DNA from 3 places in the Mesorhizobium sp. M0189 genome. Region 2 is predicted to be linked to each of the others. Evidence: predicted binding sites of a transcription regulator. Region 2 holds the regulator's gene; each other region holds the start of a gene.
What was found. Region 2 encodes PhoB, which activates phosphate uptake and scavenging genes when phosphate is short. Its sites were predicted from a motif close to TGTCATNNANCTGTCAT; they were not measured.
Positions count from the first base shown of each region.

Region 1: olsB (l-ornithine N(alpha)-acyltransferase) is a predicted target of PhoB. The motif match lies at 2,650-2,666, and genes of this name have one in related genera.
Region 3: NKJ09_RS25455 (PhoX family protein) is a predicted target of PhoB. The motif match lies at 2,109-2,125, and genes of this name have one in related genera.

Region 1 is NZ_JAMYSW010000016.1:51,428-56,651, reverse strand. It holds gene NKJ09_RS24925 (quercetin 2,3-dioxygenase) at 1-289, opposite strand, end outside; gene NKJ09_RS24920 (TetR/AcrR family transcriptional regulator) at 343-993, opposite strand; gene NKJ09_RS24915 (trimeric intracellular cation channel family protein) at 1,069-1,701, shown strand; gene olsB (l-ornithine N(alpha)-acyltransferase) at 1,711-2,586, opposite strand; gene NKJ09_RS24905 (hybrid sensor histidine kinase/response regulator) at 2,736-5,024, opposite strand; gene acuI (acrylyl-CoA reductase (NADPH)) at 5,113-5,224, opposite strand, start outside.
Region 2 is NZ_JAMYSW010000003.1:434,603-439,826, reverse strand. It holds gene xylF (D-xylose ABC transporter substrate-binding protein) at 1-192, opposite strand, end outside; gene NKJ09_RS07940 (ROK family protein) at 479-1,723, shown strand; gene phoB (phosphate regulon transcriptional regulator PhoB) at 1,733-2,422, opposite strand; gene phoU (phosphate signaling complex protein PhoU) at 2,439-3,146, opposite strand; gene pstB (phosphate ABC transporter ATP-binding protein PstB) at 3,179-3,982, opposite strand; gene pstA (phosphate ABC transporter permease PstA) at 3,979-4,830, opposite strand; gene pstC (phosphate ABC transporter permease subunit PstC) at 4,834-5,224, opposite strand, start outside.
Region 3 is NZ_JAMYSW010000017.1:15,481-20,704, reverse strand. It holds gene NKJ09_RS25475 (SulP family inorganic anion transporter) at 1-165, opposite strand, end outside; gene NKJ09_RS25470 (helix-turn-helix domain-containing protein) at 347-616, opposite strand; gene NKJ09_RS25465 (phosphatase PAP2 family protein) at 935-1,636, opposite strand; gene NKJ09_RS25460 (hypothetical protein) at 1,651-1,989, opposite strand; gene NKJ09_RS25455 (PhoX family protein) at 2,193-4,184, shown strand; gene NKJ09_RS25450 (GNAT family N-acetyltransferase) at 4,288-4,968, opposite strand; gene NKJ09_RS25445 (MarR family winged helix-turn-helix transcriptional regulator) at 4,965-5,224, opposite strand, start outside.

The DNA.
Region 1 (5,224 bases), on a different contig from region 2:
CCGCCACAGAATGGTAGCCGACCTTGATCGAGGCGGAATTCACCATCGAGCAATAGTTTTTGATGCCGGGCAGGGAGGACCAGACCTCGCCAGCCGCCTTGGCGCTGTCCATGTCCGCCCATTCGAATATCTCCGTCCAGCCGCCTGCGGATTTGAGCAGGCGACGGTTGAGGAAACCCCTGAGCTTTCGCACCTCGTCATTCACTTCATCCCTAGTCTGCAGGAACATCTGCTCGGTGAATCCGGGCTTCAATGCAAATTCAGTGATTTCAACGACATTCGTGTCCATGACTTCCTCCCTTTGCCATCTGACCTTTGTTTCGCCTCCCGCATTCTGTTCGCTCAAGACGTGCTCGTCCGGCCTCTGCCTTTGAGCCAGCAGAGCGCCATTGTCGTTGCCGTTTCGACGGCGAGGTCCACCGTCATACCGCGTATCCGCATGGCGTTGAACGTCGGAAAGTCGAATAGAAAGCTGATTGCCTGCACGACATCATCGCCCGGACCGTCGTGCGCCAGTGCCTCACGCACGAATCCGGCCACCATGTGTCGCAGGTATTCCTCCCATTCCCGCATGGCCGGAAGCTCGCGCTCGCGCAGGTCGCTTTCGAGATGCCGTCCGCCACGTTGGTAGAAGGCGAACAGCTCGTTGGCGACCCGGCGTAGCCGTTCTTCAGGATCGGTCGCGTCGCCGATTATCTCCCTCACTGCTTCGGGCGACGGAGGACGCAGGCGCTCCATCAGCAATTCGCCGCACGCCGGCACCAGGTCATCCAGAGTAGGAAAATGCTTGTAGACGGTGCCAACGGCGACATCGGCTTCCGTAGCGATATCCTTCCAAGTCGTGCCAAAGATGCCGTTCTGGGTGTGCAGCTTGATTGTCGCGTCGAGAATGCGCTGCCTCGTCTTGGCGAAGGCGGCAGTCCGGGAAGCCATGCTGTAGCGGCGAGGGGACATAGACGTCCACCCAAATAATTGAATGAACAATTCAATCATTTAATTTATCTGGAGTCAATCCAGATTCGCAGGAGCCACTCGCTATTCCCCACTCGGTATTTCATTATTCCCTCCATGAACCCGATCGAGCTTCTCGACTATGCCGGCGTCGCCGTCTTCGCGGCGACCGGGGCGCTGGCCGCCTCGCGCAAACAGCTCGACATTATCGGTTACCTGTTTCTGGCTAGCGTTGCCGGCATCGGGGGCGGAACGTTTCGCGACGTCATCCTCAACGTGCCCGTGTTCTGGGTGGGAAACCGCGACTATGTGCTAATCTGTGCGGCGGTGGCGGTCGTCGTCTTCTTCAGCGCACATCGTTTCGAGTCGCGCTACAAATTGCTGCTCTGGCTCGACGCCATAGGTCTTGCCGCATTTTCGGTGATTGGCGCGGCCAAGGGGCTGACGATCACCGGGTCACCTGCAGTTTCGATCGTCACCGGCATGCTCACCGCAACCCTTGGCGGCATTCTGCGCGATCTGTTGACAGGCGAGCCTTCGGTGCTCCTGAGACCGGAAATCTACGTTACCGCAGCGCTTGCCGGCGCCGGCCTCTACACACTTGGCGATTTCGCCGGACTGCCGCCGCTTGCGTCGGGCCTGGCAGGTTTCATGGCGGCTTTCTGCGTACGCGGCGGCGCGCTGAAATTCGGCTGGGCCTTTCCGTCCTACAAAAGCAAGCCTGGCCGGCGTCCGGAAGATATTCCCTGATTTAAGGTGTCAGGCTGCAAACCGCTGCGCTTCCCCGCCATAATAATTGACGTAGCGGGCACCGATCTCCTTGACCGGCATCACCACGAACACGTCGACCGTCGAGAATTCACGGTCGATGACGCAACCGTCGCCGATGCGCGCGCCGACGCGCAGATAGCCCTTGACCAGCGGCGGCATCGCGGCGATCGCCGCCTTGGTGTTAACGGCTTCGATCGGCATCAGATCCATCGAACAATAGCGCCCGGCGACGGCACGCACGTCCCACGATGAATTCGTCCGGCAGTGGTGGGCAAGATAGGTCAGCGCCTCTGCATGTGCCGCCGGCACGGTGCCGTGGAACGACGCGCAGCCGGTCATCACGCCAATGCCGTAATGATTGATATAGGCCCAGATGCCTTGCCACAGCGCCTCGATGGTGCGCTTGGAGCGGTATTCCGGCAGAACGCAGGAGCGGCCGAGCTCGAGGAAGCGCTGGCCGGGATGTCGCGCGATCAGCTTGGTCAACTCGAATTCGCCTTCGGAATAGAAGCCGCCCGCCGCCGCGGCAATCTCCTGCCGCAGCAGGCGGTAGGTGCCGACGATGCGGCGATGCTCGGGACCGGAAAGCGAAGTATCGAAGACCAGCAGATGGTCGCAGAGGGGATCGAAGCGGTCGGCATCGCGGCGGTCCTGCATCTGGAACAGGTCCTTCCTGGCACCAAGCTCGTCGTAGAACACCCGGTAGCGCACTTCCTGCGCGGCGGCGATCTCGGCCTCGTTGCGGGCGAGCCGCACTTCGAGATTGCCGATGCGGCCGAGCGATGCGCCTTTTATGACGGCATCGGCGTTCCGGCCGACGAGCAAAGGCCCGCTGGCGTTCGGCCGAGCATCACATTCCGGCATGACTGTATGCACGAGTGATTCTCCTTCGAGCCATCCCTCTTGGCACGGGGATACGGTGTAGGTGCAACAGGATTGTGACAGTACCGTGATACGGCTCTGCGGGCAATACTTCGTCGGCTGGGTAATCTATCGACCGTCTATGTTGTGCCTCAAGCGGCCACTTGCCCTTCAACCGCATGAACCAGGGCATCAGGGTCGAGCGGCTTGGTGACGAAGCCGCTCGCACCGTGGGCGAGCACGGCGTGGCGGGTCTTTTCCTGGCTGTCGGCCGACAGCACCATGATCGGCACCGGCGGAACCGCGGTCTCCTCCTCATGGCGGCGGATGGCGGCGATGGCGTCCAGCCCGTCCATGACAGGCATATGCAGGTCCATCAGCACCACGTCGTAGCGGTGCTTATGGCCGGTGCTGATGACCGCCTCGACCGCGGCCTTGCCGTTGCCGACCACTTTCACCCGATGCCCGGCCTTCAGGAGGGTGGCGCGGGCCAGCATGGCGTTGATGTCGTTGTCCTCGGCGATCAGCACCGACAGGCCCTGCTGGCGGCCGCCAATGGCGTGCCCAGCCTGCGCGCCGCGCTTTTGCGGTTGCGGCTCGGCGATGACCGGTGCGTGGCTGGTCAAAAGCACGCGCAGCAATGTCTCGCCGCGCACCGGCCTCGCCAGGAAGGTGGCGTAACCGTTGGCACGGAACTCGCCAAGCATGCCGCGGTCGGTCGGCGCGATCAGCGTCACCGCCTCGCAATCGACAAATCCGCTCTGGCGCAGGCGCCTGAGCAGCCTGCCGTCGCTTTGCTCCATGGCAGCATCGACCAGAAGCACGTTGCAGCCCTCGGCGAAAGGGGCGGCCTGGGCGGCGGCGGCGGCCAGATCGACCGTTCCGCCATTGGCGCGAATGGTGCGGGCGATGGCTTCGGCCTCGACCAGGTTCTTCGACACGATTACCGCATGCCGGCCCAACAGCGCGTTCTGGCGGATCTGCAGCGCCTCGACGGCGGAAATAGCGGGAATCTCGAAGACGAATTCGGATCCCTGGCCAAGCCGGCTCGACACCGAGATAGTGCCGCCCATCGCCGTCACCAGGCGCTTGGAAATCGCGAGACCGAGGCCGGCACCACCATGCGTACGGGTCGAGGTGCCGTCAGCCTGTTCGAAGTCCTCGAAGATGCGCTCCATGTCCTCCTCGCGCAGACCGGGGCCGGTGTCGGTGATGGTGAAGCGGATGCGGTTGGTGGTTTCGGTGCGGACGCGGCCGATGCTTGCCAGGACGCCGCCGCTGTCGGTGAACTTGACGGCATTGCCGATAAGGTTGAGCAGCACCTGCCTGACCCTGCCGGGGTCGGCGGTGATCAGCTGCGGCACGTCGGGTTCGACATGGCAGCCGAGGCCGATATCCTTGGCAAAAGCCCGCGCCGCCAAAAGCTCGATGACATTGTCGGCGATCTCGCGCACCGACATCGGTTGCGGTTCGGGATCGAAGCGGCCGGCCTCGATCTTGGAATAGTCGAGCAGGTCCTCGATCAGCGCCAGCAGCGCGCTGGCCGAGGTCGAGATGGCGCCGACATAGGTCCGCTGCTCGGGCGAAAGGCTGGTGTCGGCGAGAAGCCGGGCCATGCCCATGATGCCGTTCATCGGCGTGCGTATCTCGTGGCTGACGGTGGCGAGGAAGCGCGATTTGGCCTGGCTCGCATATTCGGCCCGTTCGCGGGCGGTGATCAGCGAGGATTCGGCGCGTTTGCGGGCGGTGATGTCACGGGCGATGGCGCGATGCGAAACGGCGCCGCTGTCCTTGTCGCGCACCGACAGCTCGATCCAAGAGAACCAGCGTGGGCCGTCCGGCGTGCGAATGGCGACATCAGTGGAACTCAGGCATTCATGGTCGGAAAAGGCGGCGTCGGGAACGATGCCGACATCGATGCCTAGTTCCGCCAGGGTCTTGCCGGCGAGGTCGCGCTGGTCGGTTTCGACAAGGTCGGCGAAAACCTTGTTGGCGTAGACGATATGGCCGTCGCGGTCGCGGTGGACGACGAGATCGCCGAGTGCATCGATCAGACCGCGAAAGCGCTCCTCGCTCTCCTGCATCTCCCACATGCGGTCGGCCAGCGTCTCGATCTCGGCGCGACTGCGGGCGGTCGTGGCATCGAGCAGGGCCACCGCGCGACGCTGGGTGCGCCTGTTGCGCAGATGCATGGCGAGCCCGGCGATGGCTGTCGCCAAAAGGCCAATGGTGATGAAGATCGGCGCTCCGGTCAGATGCGACAGGCCTGCCAGCACGATGATGGCGACGAGAGTCAGGAAGGGCAGGCCGTGGCGGTTGGCGTCCGGCAATTCCGGCGCCAGCGGCGGCGCGGCGACAAGCTGCCGCCCTGACGCCTCGGGGGCCGCCCGGTCGGCCCGTTCGGCTGGTTCCGCCTCTCTGATGCCGGGTTCCGCAATCATACGGAATTCCTGCCAGACAGAGCTTATTGAAGGTTGTGGTTGATCGTTCGAATTTTAGCGGTCGCGCTCTTTTTTTCCCTTTGGAGCCTCACATGTCCACCACCACGCGGCCGCGGATCTTGCCCTCGACGATGTCATGCGCGGCGCCGATGATGCCGTCGAAGCCGATGCTCGTCGACAGGCTGGCAAGCTTTGCGTGA
Region 2 (5,224 bases):
TGCGTCGGCGGAGATATACTTGTCGCCGGCAGCCTCGATGGCCGCCTTCATTGCGGCTTCGTCGGTCTTCCAGCGCTCTTCCTGGAAGTTCGACCAGGAAACGCCGATGACCTTGTCTTTAGCCTGCGCCACCGACGCAAGCGCCAGCGTCATGGCGACACCCGCCAGAATGGCGGTCGTGAATTTCTTCATCATATCCTCCCTGCGCCGCGTACGGCGTGACCAATTGGCCCCAAAGGCCAGCTTAGAGGCGCTAATTTTTTCGAGCCTCGAAAAAATACTGGCCCGATCTCCCGCTGCTGTCAACATCGATTCTGATGGATTTTGATGTTGCTGCGACTTTTTTCGAGCTTCGGAATAAACGATGACAGCGCCACCTGCATCTGACACTATTTGCCTCATCCGACACTATTTGTCGGCATTACCGACGGCTTCCGGTTCATGAGCGGCCGCGGCAAACCGGGAGGAAAGCAAAACGATGTCGGTCGGAATCCGCCATGACGATTTGCGCCGGCGCAACCGGGCGATGGTGATCTCGGCCGTGCGCCGGGCCGGCCAGCCATCGCGTACGGAGATCGCCGCAACCACCGGCCTCAGCCATTCGACCATATCGGCGATCTCCTCCGACCTGATACGGGAAGGCATCCTCGCCGAGAGCAAGGCAAGCGAACCCGTTTCGTTGAAACGCGGTCGTCCGCAGGTCGGCCTCGCCCTCAATCCGGAAGCGGCGGCGGTGCTGACCGTGGTGTTGTCGCTGAATTTCCTGTCGGCCGCCATCATCGACTATGCGGGGCAGGTGGTCGCCGAGGAACAGCGCCGGCTGGACACGCTGACCATGCCGCGCGACGAACTGATCCGCGAATGCATGGCCATCGTCCGGCGCCGGCTGGACGATCCAGATCTTGACGTCCGCAGTGTCGCCCGCATCGCCCTGGCGATTCAGGGAATTACCGACTCCCCTGCACGCGCCATGCTGTGGTCGCCGATCACGCCCCAGACGGACATCGCCTTTGCCGACATGCTGGAAGATGAATTCGGCATCCCGGCCACGGTGGAGAACGACTGCAATATGATGGCGGTGGCTTTGCGCTGGCGCGATCCGGATCGCTATCGCGACGACTTCATCGCCATCCTGCTTTCGCACGGCATCGGCATGGGGCTGGTGTTGAAGGGCGAGCTGTTCACCGGCACGCATTCCTCGGGCGGCGAGTTTGGCCACATGATCCATCGTCCGGGCGGCGCGCTCTGCCGTTGCGGGCGGCGCGGCTGCATCGAGGCCTATGCCGGCAATTACGCCATCTGGCGCAACGCCACGCAGATGAGCGAAGACAGCCAACCGGTCGCCGACGTCAGCGACGCCGACATGCGCGCGCTGGCGGTTCGGGCGCGCGAGAAGGACGGGCCGGAACGCGAAGCCTACCGCAAGGCCGGCGAAGCGCTGGGTTTCGGTCTCGGCTCGCTGTTCGCGCTGATCGATCCGGCACCGGTCGCAATGGTCGGCGCCAGTGCCGCCGCCTTTGATCTGATCGAGCCGGCCTTGCGGAAGGCCATCGCCCAGACCGCCGGCGGCCAGCATTCGGGCTCGATCTCCTTCGATACCGAGCCGAACGAATTGCCGCTGATCCGCGAAGGCTGTGCAATGCGGGCGTTAAGCTTCGTCGACCAGCAGATTTTCGCGCCGGGCGCGCAAATGAGGCCCGGCGTCAGAAAGAACGTAGCCTGACTGGGCGGGTCAATCTTCCCTGATCGCGTAGCCGGCACCGCGGATGGTGCGGATGACATCAGGCATGCGGCCGTTGTTGACGGCTTTGCGCAGCCGCCCGACATGCACGTCGACGGTGCGTTCGTCGATATAGATCGTCTCGCCCCAGACATTATCGAGTAACTGGCTGCGCGAGAAGACGCGGCCCGGATGCCGCATCATGAATTCGAGCAGCCGGAATTCGGTCGGCCCGAGCCGGATCTCGGTCTTCTTGCGATACACCCTGTGCGATTCGCGATCGAGCACGATGTCGCCGACCTTCAGCACGCTGGACAGCACTTCCGGCTTGGCGCGGCGCAGCAGCGCCTTGACCCTGGCCATGAATTCCGGTGTCGAAAACGGTTTGACCAGATAGTCGTCGGCGCCGGTCGAAAGACCGCGTACCCGGTCGCTCTCCTCGCCGCGCGCGGTCAGCATGATGATCGGCAGCCGTTCGGTTTCGGGGCGCACCCGCAACCGGCGGCAGAGCTCGATGCCGGAAACCGCTGGTATCATCCAGTCGAGCACCAGAAGATCGGGCACATTCTCCTGCAAACGGATCTCGGCTTCGTCGCCGCGTGTCACCACCTCGACCTGGTAGCCTTCGGATTCGAGATTGTAGCGGAGCAGCACACCCAACGGCTCCTCGTCCTCCACCACCATTATGCGTGGTGCGATCATCGGCTGGGCACCCCCATCATGTCGCCGGTGCGGACATTGTCGTTTCGTCTTGCTTCGGACGATTGACCGGCAATTGCTCGCCGGTCAGCACATAATACGCATTTTCGGCGATGTTGGTGACATGGTCGCCGATCCGCTCCAGATTCTTGGCGCAGAACAGCAGATGCGTGCAAGCGGTGATGTTGCGCGGGTCTTCCATCATGTAGGTCAACAGTTCGCGGAACACCGACGTATATTTGACGTCGATGCGCTCGTCGGCGGCGCGTAGCTTGGCCAACGCGGCCGCATCGCCTGCAGCATACTCCTCGATGACGCCCTGCACCTGGATGAGCACCAGCTGCGCCATCGCATCGATGGAATGCGATAGGTCGCGCGGTGTGACGCTAAGGCCGACCGCACTCACACGCTTGGCGATATTCTTGGCAAGGTCGCCGATGCGTTCGAGATCGCCGGCCATGCGGATCGCCCCGACGACATGGCGCAGATCGTGGGCCATCGGCTGGCGCTTGGCGATCAGGGTGATGGCGCGGTCGTCCAGTTCGCGTTGACGCGCATCCATGATGGCATCGTCGGAAACGACGCGTTGCGCCAGCACGTTGTCAGAATTCAACAGGGCCTTGGTCGCCCCGCCGACCATCGAACCGGCGAGGTCGGCCATGTCGCGGATCAGCTTGCTGATCTGCTCGAGATCCTCGTCGAAAGAAGCGACTGTGTGTTCGCCCATGGTCCTGTCCTTATATGCATGATCGGAACGGCTCAGCCGAAGCGGCCGGTGATGTAATCCTGCGTGCGCTTCTCGCGGGGCGACGTAAAGATCTTCTCGGTCCGGTCGAACTCGACCAGTTCACCCAGATACATGAAGGCGGTCTGGCGCGACACGCGCGCCGCCTGCTGCATGTTGTGGGTGACGATGACGATCGTGTAATCGGCTTGCAACTCGTCTATCAGCTCCTCGATCTTGGCGGTCGACAGCGGGTCGAGTGCCGAAGCCGGCTCGTCGAGCAGAATGACTTCCGGCTTCACCGCCACGGTGCGGGCAATGCAAAGCCGCTGCTGCTGGCCGCCTGACAGGCTCAAGCCGCTGGCGTTGAGCTTGTCCTTGACCTCGCCCCACAGCGCGGCCCGCTTCAACGCTTGTTCGACGCGGCCGTCCATTTCGGACTTGCCGAGATTCTCATAGAGCCTGACCCCGAAGGCGATGTTCTCGTAGATCGACATAGGGAACGGCGTCGGCTTCTGGAACACCATGCCGATCTTGGTCCTCAGGAGATTGAGATCCTGCGAGCGGTCGAGAATGTTCTTGCCGTCGAGCAGCACCTGGCCCTCGGCTGTCTGCTTCGGGTAGAGTTCGTAGATGCGGTTGAACACACGCAGCAGCGTCGATTTCCCGCAGCCCGAAGGGCCGATGAAGGCAGTGACGCTGCGCTCGGGCAGCGACAAGGTGATGTCCTTCAACGCCTTGCTCTGGCCGTAGTAGAAGTTGAGGTTCTTGACCTCGATCTTCGTCTTCTCGGCGACCGTTTCGGTCATCGTCATGTCCGCGGACAACATCTGTGTCATCTGTCCTCTCTGCGTCCGGTAAGGCTGCGGGCGAGGATGCTCAAGCCCAGAACCGTCAGGGTGATTATGAGTGCGCCGGTCCACGCCAGTTGCTGCCATTCCTCGTAAGGGCTGAGAGCGAACTGGAAGATGGTCACCGGCAGGCTGGCCATCGGCGCGTTGATATTGCTGCTCCAGAACTGGTTGTTGAGCGCGGTGAAGAGCAGCGGCGCCGTCTCGCCGGAAATGCGTGCTATCGCCAGCAATATGCCGGTGACGATGCCGGACAATGCGGCGCGGTAGGCGACCGAACGGATCACCACCCAACGCGGCGCGCCGATCGCGGCACCGGCTTCACGCAACGCGTTCGGCACCAGGTTGAGCATGTCTTCAGTGGTGCGCACGACCACCGGAATGACCAGGATGGCAAGCGCAACGGCGCCGGCTATGGCCGAGAAATGCCCCATTGGCCGCACCATCAACTCATAGACGAACAAGCCGATGATGATCGAGGGCGCCGACAACAGGATGTCGTTGATGAAGCGCACGACGGTGGTGATGCGCGAGAAACGCCCATATTCGGCCATGTAGGTTCCCGCCAGCACGCCGATCGGCGTGCCGACGACAACGGCGATGATCGTCATCAGCAGGCTGCCCGCGATTGCATTGAGCAGGCCGCCGGCCTCGCCTGGCGGTGGCGTCATCTCGGTGAAGACCGCGAACGAAAGCCCGGCTGTGCCCTTATAGACCAGTGCACCGAGAATGAGCGCCAGCCAGGCAAGCCCGATGCCGGCGGCGACGACGCAAAGCGCCATCATCACCGAATTCCTGGCTTTGCGGCGGCTGTGGAGCGATGAGGATGTCGACATCGGTCAGGCTCCCGTACGGGCGTCGATCCGCATCAGCATATAGCGGGCGGCGGCAAGGATCAGGAAAGTGATGACGAACAGGATCAGGCCGAGCGAAACCAGGGAAGAGGTGTAGAGATCGCCGTCGGCCTCGGTGAATTCATTGGCGATGGTCGCCGAGATGGTCGTGCCCGGCGCGAACAGGGAGGCGCTGATGCGGTGGGCGTTGCCGATGACGAAGGTCACCGCCATGGTTTCGCCGAGCGCGCGGCCGAGGCCAAGCATGACGCCGCCCATGATACCGATGCGGGTATAGGGAATGACCACGCGCCGGGTCACTTCCCAGGTCGTGCAACCGATGCCGTAGGCCGATTCCTTCAGCACCGCCGGCACCGTATCGAAGACGTCCTTGGTG
Region 3 (5,224 bases), on a different contig from region 2:
CGACAGCGGCAGCGCCACGATGGCGACAGTCAGCCCGGCGATGGCATCCGCCTTGAAGTGCGCGAGCGTATAGCCCTCGCGCAGCACCGTCACCAGCTTCGGCGTGAACAGTTCGGAAAATGTCGGCCGTGCCGGTTGATGCACTGCCCGCCGGGTCTGATCCATCGAGTGCCTTCCCCATGAAACCAAGGAGGCGGCGGGATCGTCGGCAGGACTGTCGGCGGTCGCCGTCGCGACTTGGAGCGGCGTGCGTCCAAATCGACGCACAGGTACGCTCCAACACTTTTGAACCGCGCATTGGACTATCCGAAAATCGATTTCGATTTTCGGCGATGCGGCAGTACCGTCAGCCTTGCGGGTTCTGCGGCGTGACAGGCTTGAGGCGAACGCCCCTGCCGCCACGCTCGCTCGCCTGGTTGTCGCCGATCAGCTCGACCCCGGCCTCTTCAAGGGCCTGGATGACCTTCATCAGCGTATCGACCACGCCCCGGACCACGCCGTCGCTCGCTTCCATGCGCTGAATGGTTGGAAGCGAAACCCCGGCGCGCTCGGCGAGCGTCTTCTGATCGATGCCGGCCAGCGCCCTCGCGGCACGCATCTGCGCGGCAGTGATCATCGGCCATAACCCCCGTCTGAGTCTGCGATATCACGTGTAATACCTTCATTATGATGGTTCAAGCATCATCTTGCATATGTGAAACATGCAGCACTCTTTGCCAGCCGATGCGCTAGCATGCTACAATTTCGGCATCGTTTGGCGGGACATCCATTGCGATCCCGATTTCACAGGCAACGACTCAAAAAGGATGAGCAGGTGAAGATATTCAATGCGTTGGCGACCTCGACAGCCTTGCTGTCGATGGTTTTCCTGCTGGCAGGCTGCGGTCATGGCCTGATCAACAGGCTGATTTGACCGCAAATCGACTGACATGAGTCAGGTGCCGCCGGCCCGCCCGAGCCATCGCTGCAGGAACCGGGCCGCAAGCCAGCACAGCATCGCCCAGGCAAAGCCGGCGCACCAGCCGGCCAATACGTCGGAGGGCCAGTGGACGCCGAGATAGATGCGGCTGATGCCGACCACCACCGTCGTCAGCACCGCCAGACCGAGCACATAGATCTTCGTTGTCCGCCCGGGCAAAAACCGCGCCGCCATGCTGCCCAGCGTCAAATATGTCACCGCCGACAGCATGGCGTGGCCGCTCGGAAACGAAAGTGATGCCACGTCGGCGAGATGCGAGACCAGATCGGGGCGCGGCCGATCTATATCGAACTTGAGCACGCTTGACAGGACCTGGCCGCCCGCTACCGCGATGAACATGAGAAGCGCCGCGCCTGGCCTGCGGATGAGGAGCAGATAGACGATCATTGCTGCCGTGATCAGCACCAACACGCTGGCGCTGCCGAGGCTGGTGATGTCGCGCATCGCTCCTTCCAGCCACGCCGGTCCGATCGGATTGTCGGGTTGGCCGGCCTTGCGGAAGGCAAGCAGGATTTCGGTATCGAAGGCATGCGGCGTAGTGGCCCGCGCCATCTCCATTAGCTCCTCGAACCCCCACAGCCCGCCGGCAATGATCAGCCCGGCCAGCAGAACCGGGAACTCCAGCCAGTTGCGCAGTCTGCTTGCGGTCTTCTTCATCGGCCCGATCGCAGTTACAGCCTTTGCAGATAGGGTCCGAGCGTGATCAGCGCCACAGCTGCGATGGCAAGCATGATGCCGGTCGCCTGCAAGGCATTGACGCGCTCGCCGAAGAAGACCAGCGCCACCACATTCACCGACACCAGCTGGATCACCGCTGACAGGCTGAACGACACCGACATGCCGAATTCACGGATCAGCCTCAGCATGATCAGATTGCCGAGCGAATAGAGCGCCAACGTCAGCACGATCTTGCCAAAGCTCGGCGCCAGTCCCCATTGCTTCGCCGCCGTCGCCGCAAGCAGGAAGATCACTGTCGAAATGCAGAGCTGCCCAAGTCCCCAGAAACTCACTTTTTGCTCCTCCCGATGCGGTCCTTGCGCGCCTGCCGCAGCTCTTGTTTCCGAAGCGCCGGTCGCGGTCAAGCGGGGCTGATGTTGGGCACGAAATCGCAGATGGCAATTAGCCGGCATGTCATCAAACTGTGACCTGCCGGCGATACCGGATTGGCCAGGCAACACGCTCCAGCAATCCATCCAGCCAGAGGCAGGCCCCTATGACCGAACATCGCACCCCTGACGCCCATTTCCGCACCAGCCTGCTCGAGGAAAACGATGGGCCAGGAGCCAATCCCAGCGACAACCGCACCATGGGTGAGATCATCGCCGCGCGGTTCTCGCGCCGCGGCTTCCTCAACGGCTCGCTTGCCGTCTCGGCCATAGCCGCTACCGTCAGCCCGCTGGCGCTGATCACCGCCGACAACGCCCGCGCCGCCGAAGGCTCCGCCTTCGCTTTCGACGAGCTCGAGGCCGGCATCGACGACAAGCATCACGTTGCACCCGGTTATGACGCCGACGTGCTGCTGCGCTGGGGCGATCCGCTGTTCGCCGATTCGCCGGAATTCGATCCGACAAAACAGTCGGCGGAAGCCCAGGCCAGACAATTCGGCTACAACAATGACTATGTCGGTTATATCCCGATCGACGGCTCGGCCGAGCACGGCCTGCTGGTGGTCAACCACGAATACACCAATCCGCACCTGATGTTTCCGGGCCTCGTCACCATCGTCGATGGCAAAGCCAAGCAGGCGCCTCTCAGCAAGGAACAAGTCGACGTCGAGATGGCCGCGCATGGCGGCACCATTGTCGAGATCCGCAAGGAAGCCGGCAAATGGCAGGTCGTTCGCGACGGCAAGCTCAACCGCCGCATCACCTCCAACACCGAGATCGCGCTGTCCGGCCCCGTCGCCGGCCACGACCGCGTCAAGACCAGCGCCGACCCGACCGGCACGAAAGTCGTCGGCACCGTCAACAATTGTGCCGGCGGCGTCACGCCGTGGGGCACCTATGTCATGGCCGAGGAGAACATCCACGGCTATTTCTCGGGCGAGCTGCCGCAAGGCCACAAGGAAGCGGCCAATTACAAGCGGCTCGGCATTCCCGAAGGTGCTTATGAATGGGCAGCGCATTACGACCGTTTCGACATCGGCAAAGAGCCGAACGAGCCGAACCGCTTTGGCTGGATCGTCGAGGTCGACGTCCAGGATCCGACTTCGGTGCCGAAGAAGCGCACCGCAATGGGCCGCTTCAAGCATGAGGGCGCCGAATCGATCGTCGCCAAGGATGGCCGTGTCGTCTTCTACCTCGGCGACGACGAGCGCTTCGACTATGTCTATAAGTTCGTCACCACAGGCAAGTTCAATCCGGACGACCGCGCCGCCAATATGGATTTGCTCGACGACGGCACCTTGCATGTCGCCAAGTTTGCCGACGACGGTTCGGTCGAATGGCTGCCGATCGTCTTCGGCCAAGGGCCGCTGACGGCGGAGAACGGCTTTGCCAGCCAGGCCGACGTGCTGATCGAGACGCGCCGCGCCGCCGACCTGCTCGGCGCCACCAAGATGGACCGCCCTGAAGACATCCAGCCCAATGCCGCCAACGGCAAGGTCTATGTCATGCTGACCAACAATTCGAAGCGCAAGGCCGATCAGGTCGACGCCGCCAACCCGCGTGCCGAAAATGCCTTTGGCCACATCATCGAGATCGTCGAGGACGGTGGCGATTTTGCCGCCACCAAGGGCAAGTGGGAGGTGCTCTTGAAATGCGGTGAGCCCTCGGTTGCGGCAGTCGGCGCCACCTTCTCGACCGCAACCACGGCCAATGGCTGGTTCGGCATGCCGGACAATTGCGCGGTTGATTCGACCGGCCGCCTCTGGGTCGCCACCGACGGTCAGGGTCCGAAGGCCACTGGCCGCACCGACGGTCTGTGGGCGGTCGATACGGAAGGGCCGGCGCGGGCGACCTCAAAACTGTTCTTCCGCGTGCCGATCGGCGCCGAAATGTGTGGTCCCCTGTTTGCGCCGGACGACCAGACCGCTTTCGTTGCCGTCCAGCATCCAGGCGACGGTGGCGAGGACTGGGAGGCTTTCGGCCGTCCGTCCTACTATGAGGATTTGTCGACCCGCTGGCCCGACTTCAAGCCGGACATGCCGGTGCGGCCGGCGGTCGTTGCCATCACCAGGCAAGGTGGTGGCAAGATCGCGGTCTGACACGCAGCAAGGTCTTGCAGTCTCAAGGAAGGATTTCGGCGATACGAAATCCTTCCTTTCCCGATGCGGGATGCATCCATGCTACGCATTATGCGCCGACGAATCATTCGGTGCGCTGAACCACGGCCACATTCATTGTGCTTCGCAACCTGAAGCCAATGGACTCGTAAAGTCTAATGGCCGTGGCGTTGCTGGCATAAGCGTGGAGATAGGGAATTTCGTCGCGCGCCACTATCCGGTTTGCCACGAATATGGACAACAGCTTGCCCAGGCCACCGCCGCGAAATTTCGGATGTGAGCACACTCCGCTGAGTTCGGTATAGCCAGGTTGCTTCATGCGCTCGCCGGCCATTGCTGCAAGTCTGCCCTCGATTTTCACACCCCAAAAATCGCCCAGGCTCAAGGCTTCGAGCGTGAATGGGCCAGGCTTGGTGACCAACGCCAGAGCCAGCATCTCAGCGGCGTCGTCTCGCGTCAGACGTTGCACGCGCCCGTCGGACACGATCTGCAATGGCTGCTCGGCAATCATCTGAACCCCGGCCGCGGTCGAAGTCGCGGAAAGCCCCGTGGGCAGAGCAATGGCGTCCGCTTGAAGCAGGATCACACTCTCGCCCGGGGAGACAAGCTTTTCGAGCGCCCGCAGGCTTTCCGCGTCGTCCGCGCCAGTGGCGGCGAAAGGAACAATCGACGGCCGATATCGCCTGGCGAGGTTGCCACCTTGCGCGAAGGCCTGATGTCGCGTCTGAAGCGCGCTCCAGATCGGGCGGTCAAGCAGGTGTTTCATTGCACGGCATCTCTCGGTTTTGGTGCACGACGGTCGAGAGGAGCCGCGGCGAGGCCGTCCTCGATGGCGGCCAACTGATCGAGAAGCGGCCCCGAAAGATCCGCGCACAGATCCGCGACGGCGTTCTCGATGCGCGGCCAGACCTCGCGCTTTGCGACATCGACCAGCCGCCGGCCGTCCCTGGTGAGGGAGACGATCCTGCGCCGCTGGTCATCGATCGACGGACTGACCTCGAGCAATCCCAACTCGGCGAGAA